Rhodopseudomonas palustris HaA2: one gene and its partner. The protein of the gene in region 1 interacts with the protein of each later gene in a pairwise test. Links are inferred from orthologs where the notes say so. Each region holds a gene or a part of one and is shown on either strand. Other genes may lie near its edges.

Region 1 (7,434 bases):
CGGATCAAGCGCAAGTTCGGCAAGGTGATCGTCGAGGACAAGGGCATCTTCGAGCAGTGCACCGACACCATCGTGCGCCAGGTCGACGACATCCGCCGCATGGTCGACGAATTCTCGCGCTTCGCGCGGATGCCGAAGCCGGTAATCGAAGGCGAGGATGTCGCCGACACCGTGCGCCAGGTGGTGTTCCTGATGCGCGTCGGCCATCCCGAGGTCGAGATCGAGACCGAGATCAAGGACGACCCGCTGCGGGCGCGGTTCGACCGCCGTCTGATTTCGCAGGCGTTGACCAACATCATCAAGAACGCGGCCGAGGCGATCGAGGCGGTGCCGCCGGAGGAACTCGGCAAGGGCAGGATCGAGGTGGTGGCGGCGCGCGACGGCGACGACGTCGTCATCGACGTCGTCGACAACGGCATCGGTCTGCCCAAACAAAGCCGCTCACGCCTGCTCGAACCCTACGTGACCACGCGCGAGAAGGGCACCGGCCTCGGGCTCGCGATCGTCGGGCGCGTGCTGGTCGATCATGGCGGCGGCATCGAACTCAACGACGCATCCGACTTCCGGCCCGGGCAACGTGGCGCGTGGATGCGGTTACGATTTGCGATGTCCGGACAGCCCGTGGCACCGCCTGCCGGTGAACCAAAAGCCAAGGCCGGCAACGAACCGAAGATAGAAGCGGCGAACAGCGGCTAGAATGACAGGCTCGACAAATGGCGAATGACATTTTGATCGTCGATGACGAAGCGGATATCCGCGATCTCGTCGCCGGCATTCTCGAGGACGAAGGCTTCACGTCGCGCACCGCGCGCGACAGCGATTCCGCGTTGGCGGAGATCGCGAACCGGCGTCCGAATTTGATCTTCCTCGACATCTGGCTGCAGGGCAGCAAGCTCGACGGCCTGCAGTTGCTCGAGCAGATCAAGAAGGAGCACGCCGAGGTGCCGGTGGTGATGATCTCCGGCCACGGCAACATCGAGACCGCGGTGGCGGCGATCAAACGCGGCGCCTACGACTTCATCGAGAAGCCGTTCAAATCCGACCGCCTGCTTCTGGTCGCGACGCGTGCGCTGGAGACCTCGCGGCTGAAACGCGAGGTGCGCGAACTGAAGCAGCAGGCGCCGTCGGCCTCGACGCTGATGGGCCGCTCGGCCTGCATGAACCAGTTGCGCCAGACCATCGAGCGCGCCGCCAAGGCCAACAGCCGGATTCTGATCGTCGGCCCGTCGGGGGCCGGCAAGGAACTCGCGGCGCGGACGCTGCACAACGCCTCCGGCCGCGCCGATGGCCCGTTCGTGGTGATCAACGCCGCCGCGATCACGCCGGAGCGGATGGAGGTCGAGCTGTTCGGCATCGAGCCGAACGGCGAGCACGCGCGCAAGGCGGGAGCGCTGGAAGAGGCCCATGGCGGCACGCTGTTCATCGACGAAATCGCCGACATGCCGCGCGAGACCCAGAACAAGATCCTGCGGGTGCTGGTCGAGCAGACCTTCCAGCGCTCCGGCGGCACCGCCAAGGTCAATGTCGACGTTCGCATCATCTCGTCGACGGCGCGCAATCTCGAAGAGGAGATCGCCGAGGGACGCTTCCGCGAGGACCTGTATCACCGGCTGTCGGTGGTGCCGATCCGGGTGCCGCCGCTGTCGGAACGGCGCGAGGACATTCCCGAATTGATCGAGTATTTCATGGACCAGATTTCGGCAGCGACCGGCCTGCCGAAGCGGCAGATCGGGCAGGATGCGATGGCCGTGCTGCAGTCGCATGTCTGGCCGGGCAACGTCCGTCAGCTCCGCAACAATGTCGAGCGGGTGATGATCCTCGCCGGCGGCGGCCCGGATGCGGTGATCACCGCCGACATGCTGCCGCAGGACGTCGGCTCGATGGTGCCGACGATGCCGACCGGCAACAATGGCGAGCACATCATGGGGCTGCCGCTGCGCGAGGCCCGCGAGGTGTTCGAGCGCGACTACCTCATCGCGCAGATCAGCCGGTTCTCCGGCAACATCTCGCGCACCGCCGAATTCGTCGGCATGGAGCGCTCGGCGCTGCATCGCAAGCTCAAGGCGCTCGGCGTCGGCTGATCGTTTTTCTCTGACCTCTCAACCGGAATTGCTCGATGTCGCGCATCGCCTATGTGAACGGCCGCTATCAGGAGATGCGCGACGCCAGCGTCAGCATCGAGGATCGCGGCTATCAGTTTGCCGACGGCGTCTACGAGGTCTGCGAGGTGCGCGACGGCCGGCTGGTCGACATGCCGCGGCATCTGACGCGGCTGCAGCGATCCCTGAGCGAATTGCGGATCGCGCTGCCGATGCCGCTGTCGTCGCTGGCTGTGATCCTGCACGAGGTGGTGCGGCGTAATCGCGTGCGCTTCGGGATCGTCTATCTGCAGATCAGCCGCGGCGTTGCGCGGCGGGACCACGGTTTTCCGCTGAGCCGTGTGAAGCCCAGTCTGGTGGTGACCGCGCGCACGATCAATCCGGCCAAGGGCGCGGAGAATGCGGCGCGCGGCATCAAGGTGATCACCGTGCCGGAGAATCGCTGGCCGCGGGTCGACATCAAGTCGACCGCGCTGCTGCCGAATGTGCTGGCGAAGCAGGCGGCACGCGAAGCCGGCGCCTACGAAGCCTGGTATGTCGACGGCGACGGCTTCGTCACCGAAGGCTCGTCGAGCAATGCCTGGATCGTCACCAAGCAGGGGCGGGTGGTGACCCGGCCCGACAGCTCGGGGATTCTGTCGGGTATCACCCGGGGCGTGCTGATCGAGGCGCTGGAGGCGCTGCAGATCCGGTTCGAGGAGCGTCCGTTCACGCCCGCCGAGGCGGCCGACGCAGCAGAGGCCTTCGTCACGGCGGCGAGCATGATCGTGATGCCGGTGGTCGCGATCGACGGCCATGCCATCGGAAGTGGCACGCCGGGCCCAGTTGCCCGCCGCCTGCGCGAACAGTTTCACCGATTTGCGGCCTTTTCCTGAATTTTGTGTCGCGCGCAGCACGGCGTCCGATTTAGCTGCTTGCCTAACAAGCACGCGTGCCGTCTAATCTCCTTGTCAGCCTCCGGAGGGGGATCTCAGGGGGGCCGACAACCGAGGTGAAGCTCCGCAGAGAGACGCGCCGCGGCAAAAAAAGACAATTCCAATTGCGGGAATAAAAATGGCGGCAGACCGCGCACAAAATCTACAAGACACCTTCCTGAACCACGTTCGAAAGACCAAGACTCCTTTGACGATTTTCCTGGTGAACGGGGTCAAATTGCAAGGCATTGTCACTTGGTTCGATAATTTTTGCCTGTTGCTGCGGCGCGATGGTCATTCGCAGCTGGTCTACAAGCATGCGATTTCGACGATTATGCCAGGCGCGCCGATCCAGTTGTTCGAAGGCGGCGAGGATTCTCCAGCTTGAGAAGGTCCTGATTGGAACCCCGCAGCTTTGACGGGGGCGCCGACCGGCCGCGGTCGGCGACAGACGGCCAGACCGGGCGGGTAATCGTCGTCGGGCCGTATCTTCGTGTCCGCAAGACCGATCCCGATGCCGGCGGAATGAATGCCGTGCGCGACAGCGACGCCCGCCTCGACGAGGCGGCGGGGCTTGCGCGCGCCATCGATCTGGAGATCGCCGAGGCGGTGCTGACGCCGATCAGTCAGATCCGCCCGGCGACCTATCTCGGCAAGGGCAAGGTCGAAGAGATCCTCGGCATCATCAAAGGCCACGAGGCCGATCTCGTGGTGATGGATTGCGCGCTGTCGCCGATCCAGCAGCGCAATCTGGAGAAGGCGTGGAGCGCCAAGGTGCTCGATCGTACCGGGCTGATCCTGGAGATCTTCGGCCGCCGCGCCAAGACCAAGGAAGGCGCGCTGCAGGTCGAACTCGCGCATCTGAACTATCAACGCTCGCGGCTGGTGCGATCCTGGACCCATCTCGAACGCCAGCGCGGCGGCTTCGGCTTCATGGGCGGCCCCGGCGAAACCCAGATCGAGGCCGACCGGCGGCTGATCGGCGATCGAATCTCGCGGCTCGAAAACGAACTGAAGAAGGTGCAGGCGACGCGGCGGCTGCACCGCGCCGGCCGCCAGCGCGTGCCGTATCGCGTCGTCGCACTGGTCGGCTACACCAATGCCGGCAAGTCGACGCTGTTCAACCGGCTGACCCGCGCCGACGTGCAGGCCGCCGACATGCTGTTCGCGACGCTGGACCCGACGCTGCGCGCCTTGACCTTGCCGCACGGCGGCAAGGCGATGCTGTCCGACACCGTGGGTTTCATTTCCAACCTCCCGACCCAACTCGTTGCGGCGTTCCGCGCCACGCTGGAGGAGGTGCTGGAAGCCGATCTGATCCTGCACGTCCGCGACATCTCGCACGAAGATGCCGAGGCCCAGGAGCGCGACGTCGACGCGGTGCTGCGCCAGCTCGGCGTCGAGGCCGACGGCGGGCGCATCCTCGAAATCTGGAACAAGATCGACCGCTTCGAGCCGGAGCAGCGCGAAGAGCTGCGCAACATCGCGGCGCGGCGGTCCGAGGATCGCCCGTGCTTCATGGTGTCGGCGGTGAGCGGCGAGGGCGTCGACGAGCTGTTGCTGGCGATCGAGCAGCGGCTGGCGGCCTGGCGTTCGGTGCTCGACCTGACCATCGACGCCGCCGACGGGGCCGGCGTGAGCTGGCTGCATCGCAACGCCGAGGTGCTGTCCAAGGAGCTGCGCGACGGCCGCTACGCCATGACGGTGCGGGTCGACGAGACCAAGCGCGACGTCGTCGTCGAGCGCTTCGGCGCGGTGCTGCGCGAGGACTGATCGGGGCGCGCCGCCGACGTTTCGGGGCGATCCGGGAAGGCGCTTCGGGCGCCCAGCCAAACTCCGGCTAAGTCATTGGAAAATCGGCTGGAAAAAGCCGCGAAAAGGCGACCGCGAGGGTGGCTTGCGCGGCCTCGATGCGGTATATGATTCGCATCAGAATCTGACCGGAACTCACCCTTGTCCGACAAAGACGACGAGAAGCCCGGGGAGCCTCAGGCGCCCTCGGATATTCGCCCCGTATCCATTCTCGACGAGATGAAGCGCAGCTATCTCGATTACGCGATGAGCGTGATCGTGGCGCGAGCGCTGCCGGATGCGCGCGACGGATTGAAACCGGTGCATCGCCGGATTCTCTTCGGCATGTACGAGAACGGATTCGAGTGGAACAAGCCGTATCGCAAATCGGCGCGCACCGTCGGCGACGTCATCGGTAAGTATCACCCGCACGGCGACCAGTCGGTGTACGACGCGATGGTGCGCATGGCGCAGGACTTTTCCATGCGCGTGCCGCTGATCGACGGTCAGGGCAATTTCGGCTCGGTCGACGGCGACGCGCCGGCCGCGATGCGATACACCGAATCGCGCCTGACCAAGATCGCGCAATTGCTGCTCGACGATCTCGACAAGGACACCGTCGACTATCAGGACAACTACGACGGCTCGTTCAACGAGCCGCAGGTGCTGCCGGCGAAGTTCCCGAACCTGCTGGTCAACGGCGCCGGCGGCATCGCCGTCGGCATGGCGACCAACATTCCGCCGCACAATCTCGGCGAGGTGATCGACGCCTGTATCGCATTGATCGACGATCCGGCGCTGTCGATCGACGATCTGAACGTCATCATCCCGGGCCCCGACTTCCCGACCGGCGGCATCATTCTCGGCCGCGCCGGCATTCGTCTCGCCTACCACACCGGCCGCGGTTCGATCGTGATGCGCGGCAAGGTCGAGATCGAAACGGTCCGCAAGGACCGCGAGGCGATCATCATCTCGGAGATCCCTTACCAGGTGAACAAGGCCACCATGGTCGAGCGGATCGCCGATCTGGTGCGCGAGAAGAAGATCGAGGGCATCTCCGATCTGCGCGATGAATCCGACCGCGACGGCTTCCGCGTCGTGATCGAGCTGCGGCGGGACGCGGTGCCGGACGTGGTGCTGAACCAGCTCTACCGCTTCACGCCACTGCAGACCAATTTCGGCGCCAACATGGTGGCGCTCGACGCCGGCCGTCCGCAACTGATGAACCTCAAGGATCTGCTGACGCTGTTCGTCGCGTTCCGCGAGCAGGTGGTCACGCGGCGGACCAAATATCTGCTGAACAAGGCGCGCGACCGCGCTCATATTTTGGTCGGCCTCGCCATCGCGGTGGCGAATATCGACGAGATCATTCGCGTCATCCGCAATTCGCCCGATCCGAACACGGCGCGCGAAACCCTGATGTCGCGCGACTGGCCGGCGGCCGACGTCGCCGCGATGATCACGTTGATCGACGACCCGCGCCACAAGCTCAACGAGGACGGCACCGCGCGGCTGTCGTTCGAGCAGGCCAAGGCGATCCTCGATCTGCGGCTGCAGCGCCTGACGGCGTTGGGTCGCGAGGAAATCGCCGAGGAACTCGACAAGCTCGCGCTCGAGATCGCCGACTATCTCGACATCCTGCGTTCGCGGGCGCGGGTGCAGACCATCGTCAAGGACGAACTGATCGCGGTGAAGACGGAATTCGCCACGCCGCGCAAGACCGTGATCATCGAGCAGGAAGGCGAGGTCGAAGACGAGGACCTGATCCAGCGCGAGGACATGGTGGTGACGGTGTCGCACGCCGGCTACGTCAAGCGCGTGCCGCTGTCGACCTATCGGGCGCAACGCCGCGGCGGCAAGGGCCGCTCCGGCATGGCGACCCGCGAGGAGGATTTCGTCTCCAGGCTGTTCGTCGCCTCGACGCACACGCCGGTGCTGTTCTTCTCGTCGCGCGGCCAGGTCTACAAAGAAAAGGTGTGGCGGCTGCCGATCGCGCCGCCGAACGGCCGCGGCAAGGCGCTGATCAACATCCTGCCGCTGGAGCAGGGCGAGCGCATCACCACGATCATGCCGCTGCCGGAGGACGAGCAGTCCTGGGCCGCGCTCGACGTGATGTTCGCGACCACCGGCGGCAATGTCCGCCGCAACAAGCTGTCCGACTTCGTCGACGTGCGCCGCTCCGGCATCATCGCGATGAAGCTCGACGACGGCGAGGCGATCGTCGACGTGCAGATCTGCACCGAGCGCGACGACGTGTTGCTGACAACTGCCAATGGTCAGTGCATTCGATTTCCTGTCTCGGACCAAAGAGACGGCAAGGAATTCGGTGTCCGAGTCTTCCAAGGTCGTTCATCCATGGGCGTGCGCGGCATTGCTCTAGCGCCCGAGGACAAGGTGATCTCGCTTAGCATCCTGCGCCATCTCGACGCCGGATCCGAGGAGCGCGCCGCCTATCTGCGCCGCGCCAATGCGGTGCGTCGCGGCGGCGTCGAGGAGCGGGCGGCGGTGGAGGACGAGGCCGCGGGGGTCGAGGGCGAGGACGCCTCGGTCGGCGCGATCGAGCTCGGCGAGCAGCGCTATGTCGAGATGTCGGCGTCCGAGCAGTTCGTGCTGACGATCTCGGAGAACGG
Region 2 (7,575 bases), 2.8 Mb from region 1 along the record:
GCATCATGACCCTGTGTATCCTGTGAACAACGGGGCGAAAGCCGCCGGATGGCGGCCCCGCGGCCGGCACGGGCGGGATAACCCGGTTTTTTCTTCACAGGCCTCGGGTGAGGAAATCGTCACGGGATGGTGTCGAGGTTAGCGGGTGAATGTGGATTTGTCTCTTGATAAAGAGACCGGATCACGGCGCGAGCGCCCGTGTTCAAAGGTCCAAGCCGTTTCAGGCAGACATCGCCCTGGGCTGTGCACATGTGGATGGTGCAAGGACAAGCCGCAGCGTCTGTTGCGCCGGCACAATCCCCCGACACTACGACTCAAACCCTAAGAATCTATAAATATTGTTTAGAGGAGTGGAGCTTGCGGAAAACTCCGTGATCGCGCATTCGAGTAACGCGCTGTGCGGGCGGTGCGTTCCAGATCGGCTCTGGAATTCCGCGCGGCCGGTGGGGCGACCGATGATCGACTGGACCGATATCTATCTTTGGGTGAAGACCCTGCACGTCGTCGCGGTGATCTCGTGGATGGCCGGAATGCTCTACATGCCGCGGCTGTTCGTCTACCACTGCAGCGCAGAGATCGGCTCGGTTCAGTCCGAGACCTTCAAGATCATGGAACGCCGGCTGTACAAGGCGATCATGAATCCGGCCATGATGGTCGCCTGGGCCGCCGGCCTGGTGATCGCCTGGGAGCAGAGCTATTTCACCTCCGGCTGGTTTCACGCCAAGCTCGGCGCGGTGGTGCTGATGACGGTGATCCACCTGATGCTGGGGCGCTACGTGCGCGATTTCGCCGCAGACCGGAACACGCGGACACATAAATTCTATCGGGTGATCAACGAGATACCCACGGTTCTGATGATCGCCGCAGTGATCTTTGTGATCGTCAAGCCGTTCTGATGGCGAAAAATCGGGCGATGGCGGGACACTGAACGCCTTGCGTGCGGCCTGACGATTTTCTATAGTTCGGCTGTCCCACCTAAAAGCAGGCGAATGTGGTTGCGATCTGGTTTTGTTTGAACCGGCCGCCGCATCGGGTTTGAAGCCTCTCCGCACCTTCCTTGCTCAAAGACGTCATCGACCCGAAGACCTGCGGCCTCTCTGTATTTTCCAGTCCCCCGCTCTCTTCCGCTGACGAATCCCCTCTCTCGGTTTTATTCCACAGGACCATCCCAATGCGGGAAATGAAACTTTCAGACCTCAAGGCCAAGACGCCGGCCGAGCTCGTCTCGTTCGCCGAAGAGCTGGGGGTCGAGAATGCCAGCACGATGCGCAAGCAGGAGCTGATGTTCGCCTGCCTGAAGCAACTGTCGGCCAAGGAAACCGATATCATCGGTGAAGGCGTCGTCGAGGTTCTGTCCGACGGCTTCGGCTTCCTGCGTTCGCCCGATGCCAACTATTTGCCGGGTCCGGACGACATCTACGTTTCGCCGTCCCAGATCCGCCGTTTTGGCCTGCGCACCGGCGACACCATCGAGGGCCACATCCGCAGTCCGAAGGAAGGCGAACGCTACTTCGCGCTGCTCAAGGTCAATACGCTGAACTTCGAGGACCCCGAGAAGTCCAAGCACAAGGTCAATTTCGACAATCTGACGCCGCTGTTTCCGGACGAGCGCTTCCGGCTCGAGATCGACGATCCGACCCGCAAGGATCTGTCGGCGCGGGTGATCGACATCGTGGCGCCGATCGGCAAGGGTCAGCGCGCGCTGATCGTGGCGCCGCCGCGCACAGGCAAGACCGTGCTGATGCAGAACATCGCGCATTCGATCACCGCCAATCATCCGGAATGCTATCTGATCGTGCTGCTGATCGACGAGCGGCCGGAAGAAGTCACCGACATGCAGCGCTCGGTGAAGGGCGAGGTGGTGTCCTCGACCTTCGACGAACCCGCGGTGCGCCACGTCCAGGTCGCCGAGATGGTGATCGAGAAGGCCAAGCGGCTGGTCGAACACGGCCGCGACGTCGTCATCCTGCTCGACTCGATCACGCGTCTGGGCCGCGCCTACAACACGGTGGTGCCGTCCTCCGGCAAGGTGCTGACCGGCGGCGTCGACGCCAATGCGCTGCAGCGGCCGAAGCGCTTTTTCGGCGCCGCGCGCAACATCGAAGAGGGCGGCTCGCTCACCATCATCGCCACCGCGCTGGTCGATACCGGCTCGCGCATGGACGAAGTGATCTTCGAAGAGTTCAAGGGCACGGGTAACAGCGAACTGATCCTCGACCGCAAGGTCTCGGACAAGCGCACCTTCCCGGCGATAGACATCTCGCGCTCCGGCACCCGCAAGGAAGAGCTGATCACCGATCCGCAACTCTTGAAGAAGATGTACGTGCTGCGCCGCATCCTCAATCCGATGGGCACCATGGACGCGATCGACTTCCTGCTCGACAAGCTGCGCAACACCAAGAACAACGCCGAATTCTTCGAGTCGATGAACACCTGATCGACCGCGGTTGGAAGCAAGTCTGCGAGGGCGCCCCGAAACGGGCGCCCTTTTTGCTGCGTGCGATTGAGCGTTGCGTCGGACGGTGGCACTCGGCAAGACAGACCGATGCATCCGAACGACCAGACCATCTTCGCCCTCGCGTCCGGCCGGCTGCCGTCGGCGCTGGCGATCGTGCGGGTGTCGGGCGCGCGCGCCAGGGACGTGCTGGCCGCGCTGACGGGGGCATTGCCGCCGCCGCGGACTGTGCGGCGGGTTCGGATTCGCGATGTAAATCATGAGCTTATCGACGACGCCGTGGTGCTGTGGTTCGCCGCGCCGGCGAGCGCGACCGGCGAGGATGTGGCCGAGTTTCACATCCATGGCGGCCGCGCGGTGCTGGCCGCGTTGGTCAAGGCTTTGGCTTCCTTCGACGATGTGCGGCCGGCGGAGCCGGGCGAGTTCACGCGGCGCGCATTCGAGAACGGCAAGCTCGATCTCACCGAAGCCGAAGGGCTCGACGATCTGATTCACGCCGACACCGAGGCGCAGCGACGGCTCGCGGTGCGGCAGCTCGGCGGTCTGCTCGGCGACAGGGCGCGGCGATGGCGGGCGCAGATCATCGAGGCGCTGGCACTGATCGAGGCCGGGATCGATTTCGCCGACGAAGGCGACGTGCAGGGCGAGCTGATGGCGCCGGCGCTGCGGACGATCGCGACGCTGCACGGCGAGATTGCAGAAGTGCTTGCGGCACAGGGCAAAAGCGAACGGCTGCGGGACGGGCTGGTGGTCGCGATCGCGGGGCCGCCGAATGTCGGCAAATCGACGCTGATCAATCGTCTGGCGCGCCGCGAGGTCGCGATCGTGTCGCCGCATGCCGGCACGACGCGTGATGTGATCGAGGTGCAGCTCGATCTCGGCGGTTATCCGGTGACGTTGATCGACACTGCGGGGATTCGTGAGAGCGAGGATTCGGTCGAGCAGGAGGGCGTGCGCCGGGCGAAGGCGCGAGCCGCGGAGGCGGACCTGGTGTTGTGGCTCGGCGCGGATGAGGCGATCGACGTAGCGGTCGAGGGCTCGGCGCCAGTCTGGCGGGTGCGGAACAAGATCGATTTGGTGCCGCAGGCCGATACCGTTGGAGCCGATTCTGGCGGCGCGGGTCTTGCGGCAAACCTGTGGCAAACCGAAGGCAACGTTGCCGCAAGGGAAGCGTTTGGGATTTCGGCGAAGCGGGGCGATGGCGTCGGCGATATGGTCGAGGCGCTGGCGGGATTCGCTGCGCAGTATTTTGCGGCGAGCGGGGAGGCCGCGGTGATCAGCCGGGAGCGGCATCGGCTTTTGCTGCAACAGGCCGAGGTCATGCTGCGGTGCAGCATGACTGTGGGCTTGGCACCGGAGTTGGTTGCGGAGGAACTCAGGCTGGCTGCGGGAGCGCTGGGGCGGCTGCTCGGCCGGGTCGATGTCGAAGACGTGCTCGGCGAGATCTTTGGCCGGTTCTGCATCGGCAAGTGAGATTGTCGAGAATATATAAATATAAATATATTCATTTCTTGATAGGTTCCGATCGAAGCCCGACCGGCAGGCCGAAACCGGATTTCGACTGCGATCTGGCGATGGCTGCGCCGTGGGCCGCTGCCGGGATTGTTTCACGTGAAACAAGCCTTGCGCGTCGATTGCTTGCAGCAGTTTGACCCTGACATGAAATTGAATCGTCATCTGGAGCGGTTTTGATGGAATCAGCGCTCGCGACCAAATGCCGCCGTCATCCTGAGGTGCCGCCGGGCCGCGCTGTGCGCGGCGCGGCGGCCTCGAAGGATGAGCCGCAGGCGCCTGGGCCGCATCCTTCGAGGCGCGCTACGCGCGCACTCAGGATGACAACTCTGCACGCGAGAAGGCCGCATTCCTTCAATCAGTCGATGAAGCGTTCTGAGGAGCCCGGCGAAGCCGGGCCTCTCGAAGGAGGGCGACCCATTCCCGTCCGCCCATGGTTCGAGACGGCGCTTCGCGCCTCCTCACCAAGGCGTTGTGCTGTGGTGACGAGGCGCGTCGCCGGGGCTGATTCCCGGAGACCAACGCACTCGCGTTTCACGTGAAACACGGCCGAATCCAATACCGCTTCAAAGCCGGGAAAAGCTGCGCTACAAGCCGGCCATGCGCAATTCCTACGATGTCATCGTCATTGGCGGCGGCCATGCCGGCTGCGAAGCCGCGGCTGCAGCGGCGCGGCTCGGCGCCGCCACCGCGCTGGTGACGCATCGCTTCGCCACTGTCGGCGCGATGTCGTGCAATCCGGCGATCGGCGGTCTCGGCAAGGGGCATCTGGTTCGCGAAGTCGACGCGCTGGACGGGCTGATGGGCCGGGTGGCCGATGCCGGCGGCATCCAGTTCCGGATGCTGAACCGGCGCAAGGGCCCGGCGGTGCGCGGACCGCGCGCCCAGGCCGACCGCAAGCTCTACGCCGCCGCGATGCAGGCCGCGATCCGCGCCACCGCCAATCTCCGCGTGATCGAGGGCGAGGCGGACACGCTGCTGAACGAGGCGGGCCGGGTCACCGGGATTCGTCTGGCTGACGGCCGCGAGCTTGTGGCCGGCGCGGTCGTCATCACCACCGGCACCTTTTTGCGCGGGCTGATCCATCTCGGCGAACAGTGCTGGCCGGCCGGCCGGATCGATGAGGCGCCGGCGCTCGGGCTGTCGGCCTCGTTCGAGGCGCTGGGTCTCGCGCTCGGCCGCCTCAAGACCGGGACGCCGCCGCGGCTCGACGGCCGCACCATCGACTGGGGCGCGGTCGAGATGCAGCCCGGCGACGATCCGCCGGAGCCGTTCTCGGTGCTGACGCCGGCGATCACCACGCCGCAGATCGAATGCGGCATCACCCGGACGCTGCCCGCGACCCACGAGGTGATCCGCGCCAATGTGCATCGCTCGCCGATGTATTCCGGGCAGATCCAGTCGTCGGGGCCGCGCTATTGCCCGTCGATCGAGGACAAGATCGTCAAATTCGGCGACCGCGACGGCCACCAGATCTTCCTCGAGCCGGAAGGGCTCGACGATCCGACCGTCTATCCCAACGGGATCTCGACCTCGCTGCCCGAAGAGGTGCAGCGCGCGATCCTGGCCACGATCCCGGGCCTGGAGCGCACCGTGATGCTGCGGCCGGGCTATGCGATCGAATACGATCATGTCGATCCGCGCGAGCTGGAGCCGACGTTGCAGACCAAGCGGTTGCGCGGGCTGTATCTGGCCGGCCAGATCAACGGCACCACCGGCTATGAAGAGGCCGCGGCGCAGGGCCTGGTCGCCGGGTTGAACGCGGCGCTGGCGGCCGGCGGCGGCGAGGGCGTCGTGTTCGACCGCGCCGACGGCTATCTCGGGGTGATGATCGACGATCTGGTGACCCGCGGTATCTCCGAGCCGTACCGGATGTTCACTTCCCGGGCGGAGTATCGCCTGACGCTGCGGGCCGACAATGCCGATCAGCGGCTGACCGACAAGGGTCTGGCGCTGGGCTGCGTCGGGACGGAGCGGGCGGCGTTCCACCGCGGCAAAATGGCGGCGCTGGCCGAGGCCAAGGCGCTGGCGCAGTCGCTGGCGATCACGCCGAACGAGGCGGCCAGGCATGGGCTGTCGCTCAATCGCGACGGCCAGCGGCGCTCGGCGTTCGATCTGCTGTCCTATCCGGAGATCGAATGGCCGCAGGTGAGGGCGATCTGGCCGGAACTGGCGGCGGTTTCGCCGTCGATCGCCGGGCATGTCGAGATCGACGCCAAGTATGCCGTCTATCTGGAGCGCCAGGTCGCCGACGTCGCCGCGTTCCGGCGCGATGAGGGCCTGCTGCTGACCGATGTCGACTATGCGCAGGTGCCCGGACTGTCGAACGAGGCGCGGGGCCGGCTGGAGCGGCACCGGCCACGCACGGTCGGGCAGGCGGGTCGCCTGGACGGTATCACCCCCGCGGCGCTCGGCATTCTGGCGGCCTATCTGCGGCGAGAAGCGCGGAAGCGGCCGGCGGTGGTGGACGGCGAAGGCTAGGCGAGGCCGCTGTTTCACGTGAAACAGCGCGCCGCCTCGTTTGCGGGGCCGGATCGGCTCGTTGGGCGCCTTGAAGCTCGTCGATCGACCGGCTTGGGCATCCGGTGAGGTCACCGGGTGATCGAACACAATCGCTGTGCCCGCGTCGCCCTCACCCCAGCCCTCTCCCGCAAGCGGGAGAGGGAGCCGGCAGTGCGGGTGGGACGTCCGTGCCAGAATGGGTGCCGGATCGAATAAAACACGCCACGGCATTGAAATGGTGATGTCTCAGCCCCGTGCCCGGGCTCCGAGCTTTGAACGAGGCGGTAGCCCCTCCACAGGCACGGCGCGCTCCCTCTCCTGCTTGCGGGAGAGGGTCGGGGTGAGGGCGACGCGGGTGGGGCGTCTGTGAGAACGGCCGCCACGTTCTGGACGAGCCTCTCGCAAGCGTCGGGCGTTGTTCCGGGCTCACATTGTTGGGGATCTGCCAACCGGCGCAAAAACTCATCGCAATCACTCCCGGCGCCCGACCAAACAGTGGCTGGAATCGCCGCGGCGGCTTATGTGTAATCCACACCGATCCTCGAACCCCCGAGACCCCGGCCGATGGCCTCGCGACATTCGCCGCAGACAGCCGCCCAGCCCGACGCTGCCGACAAGGCGCAGGCACTGAGGCTCACCCCCGTTTCACGTGAAACAGAGACGCGGCTCGATGCCTATCTGGATCTGCTCCGCCTGTGGCAGGCCAAGACCAATCTGGTGGCGCCGTCGACGCTGCCGCAGCTCTGGACCCGGCATGTCGCCGACTCGCTTCAGCTCCTTGCGCTCGCGCCGACGGCGCGGCGCTGGCTCGATTTCGGGAGCGGCGGCGGCTTCCCCGGCATCGTGCTGGCCTGCGCAATGGCCGAGCACGACGGCGGCCACGTCACGCTGGTCGAGCGCAACGCCAAGAAGGCCGCTTTCTTGCGCGAGGCGCTGCGCGTCACCGGCGCGCCGGGCACAGTTATGCTCGCGGACATTGGGGATAACGTGGATAGGTTCCCGCGGGCGCTCGATTGCATCACCGCGCGTGCCGTTGCTCCGCTACACCAGCTCATCGGTTTCGCCGCGCCGCTGATGACCGAGGGCAGCAAGGTGCTGTTTCTCAA

Evidence for each region.
Region 2: the proteins of hfq (region 1) and rho interact in binary tests that used the Escherichia coli proteins (3 or more experiments, as listed by UniProt). The link is inferred for Rhodopseudomonas palustris HaA2 from one-to-one orthologs.

Annotation. Positions count from the first base shown.
Region 1 is NC_007778.1:3,272,423-3,279,856, reverse strand. What follows is about bases 1,920-4,776. They hold hfq (RNA chaperone Hfq), read left to right. Parts: upstream 1,920-3,152; coding sequence 3,153-3,401; downstream 3,402-4,776. Other genes in these bases: hflX (GTPase HflX), read left to right, coding at 3,413-4,776; RPB_RS14505 (D-amino-acid transaminase), read left to right, coding at 2,117-2,974; RPB_RS14510 (sigma-54-dependent transcriptional regulator), read left to right, coding at 1,920-2,081. Also shown: RPB_RS14515 (sensor histidine kinase NtrY-like), read left to right, coding at 1-696; more of RPB_RS14510, read left to right, coding at 714-1,919; more of hflX, read left to right, coding at 4,777-4,786; gyrA (DNA gyrase subunit A), read left to right, coding at 4,967-7,434. UniProt on the Escherichia coli protein: RNA chaperone that binds small regulatory RNA (sRNAs) and mRNAs to facilitate mRNA translational regulation in response to envelope stress, environmental stress and changes in metabolite concentrations.
Region 2 is NC_007778.1:433,228-440,802, reverse strand. Bases 307-3,304 are described here. They hold rho (transcription termination factor Rho), read left to right. Parts: upstream 307-1,171; coding sequence 1,172-2,437; downstream 2,438-3,304. Other genes in these bases: mnmE (tRNA uridine-5-carboxymethylaminomethyl(34) synthesis GTPase MnmE), read left to right, coding at 2,546-3,304; hemJ (protoporphyrinogen oxidase HemJ), read left to right, coding at 456-896. In the rest of the region: RPB_RS02005 (pyruvate, water dikinase regulatory protein), read right to left, coding at 1-4; more of mnmE, read left to right, coding at 3,305-3,928; tRNA uridine-5-carboxymethylaminomethyl(34) synthesis enzyme MnmG, read left to right, coding at 4,568-6,448; 16S rRNA (guanine(527)-N(7))-methyltransferase RsmG, read left to right, coding at 7,034-7,575. UniProt on the Escherichia coli protein: Facilitates transcription termination by a mechanism that involves Rho binding to the nascent RNA, activation of Rho's RNA-dependent ATPase activity, and release of the mRNA from the DNA template.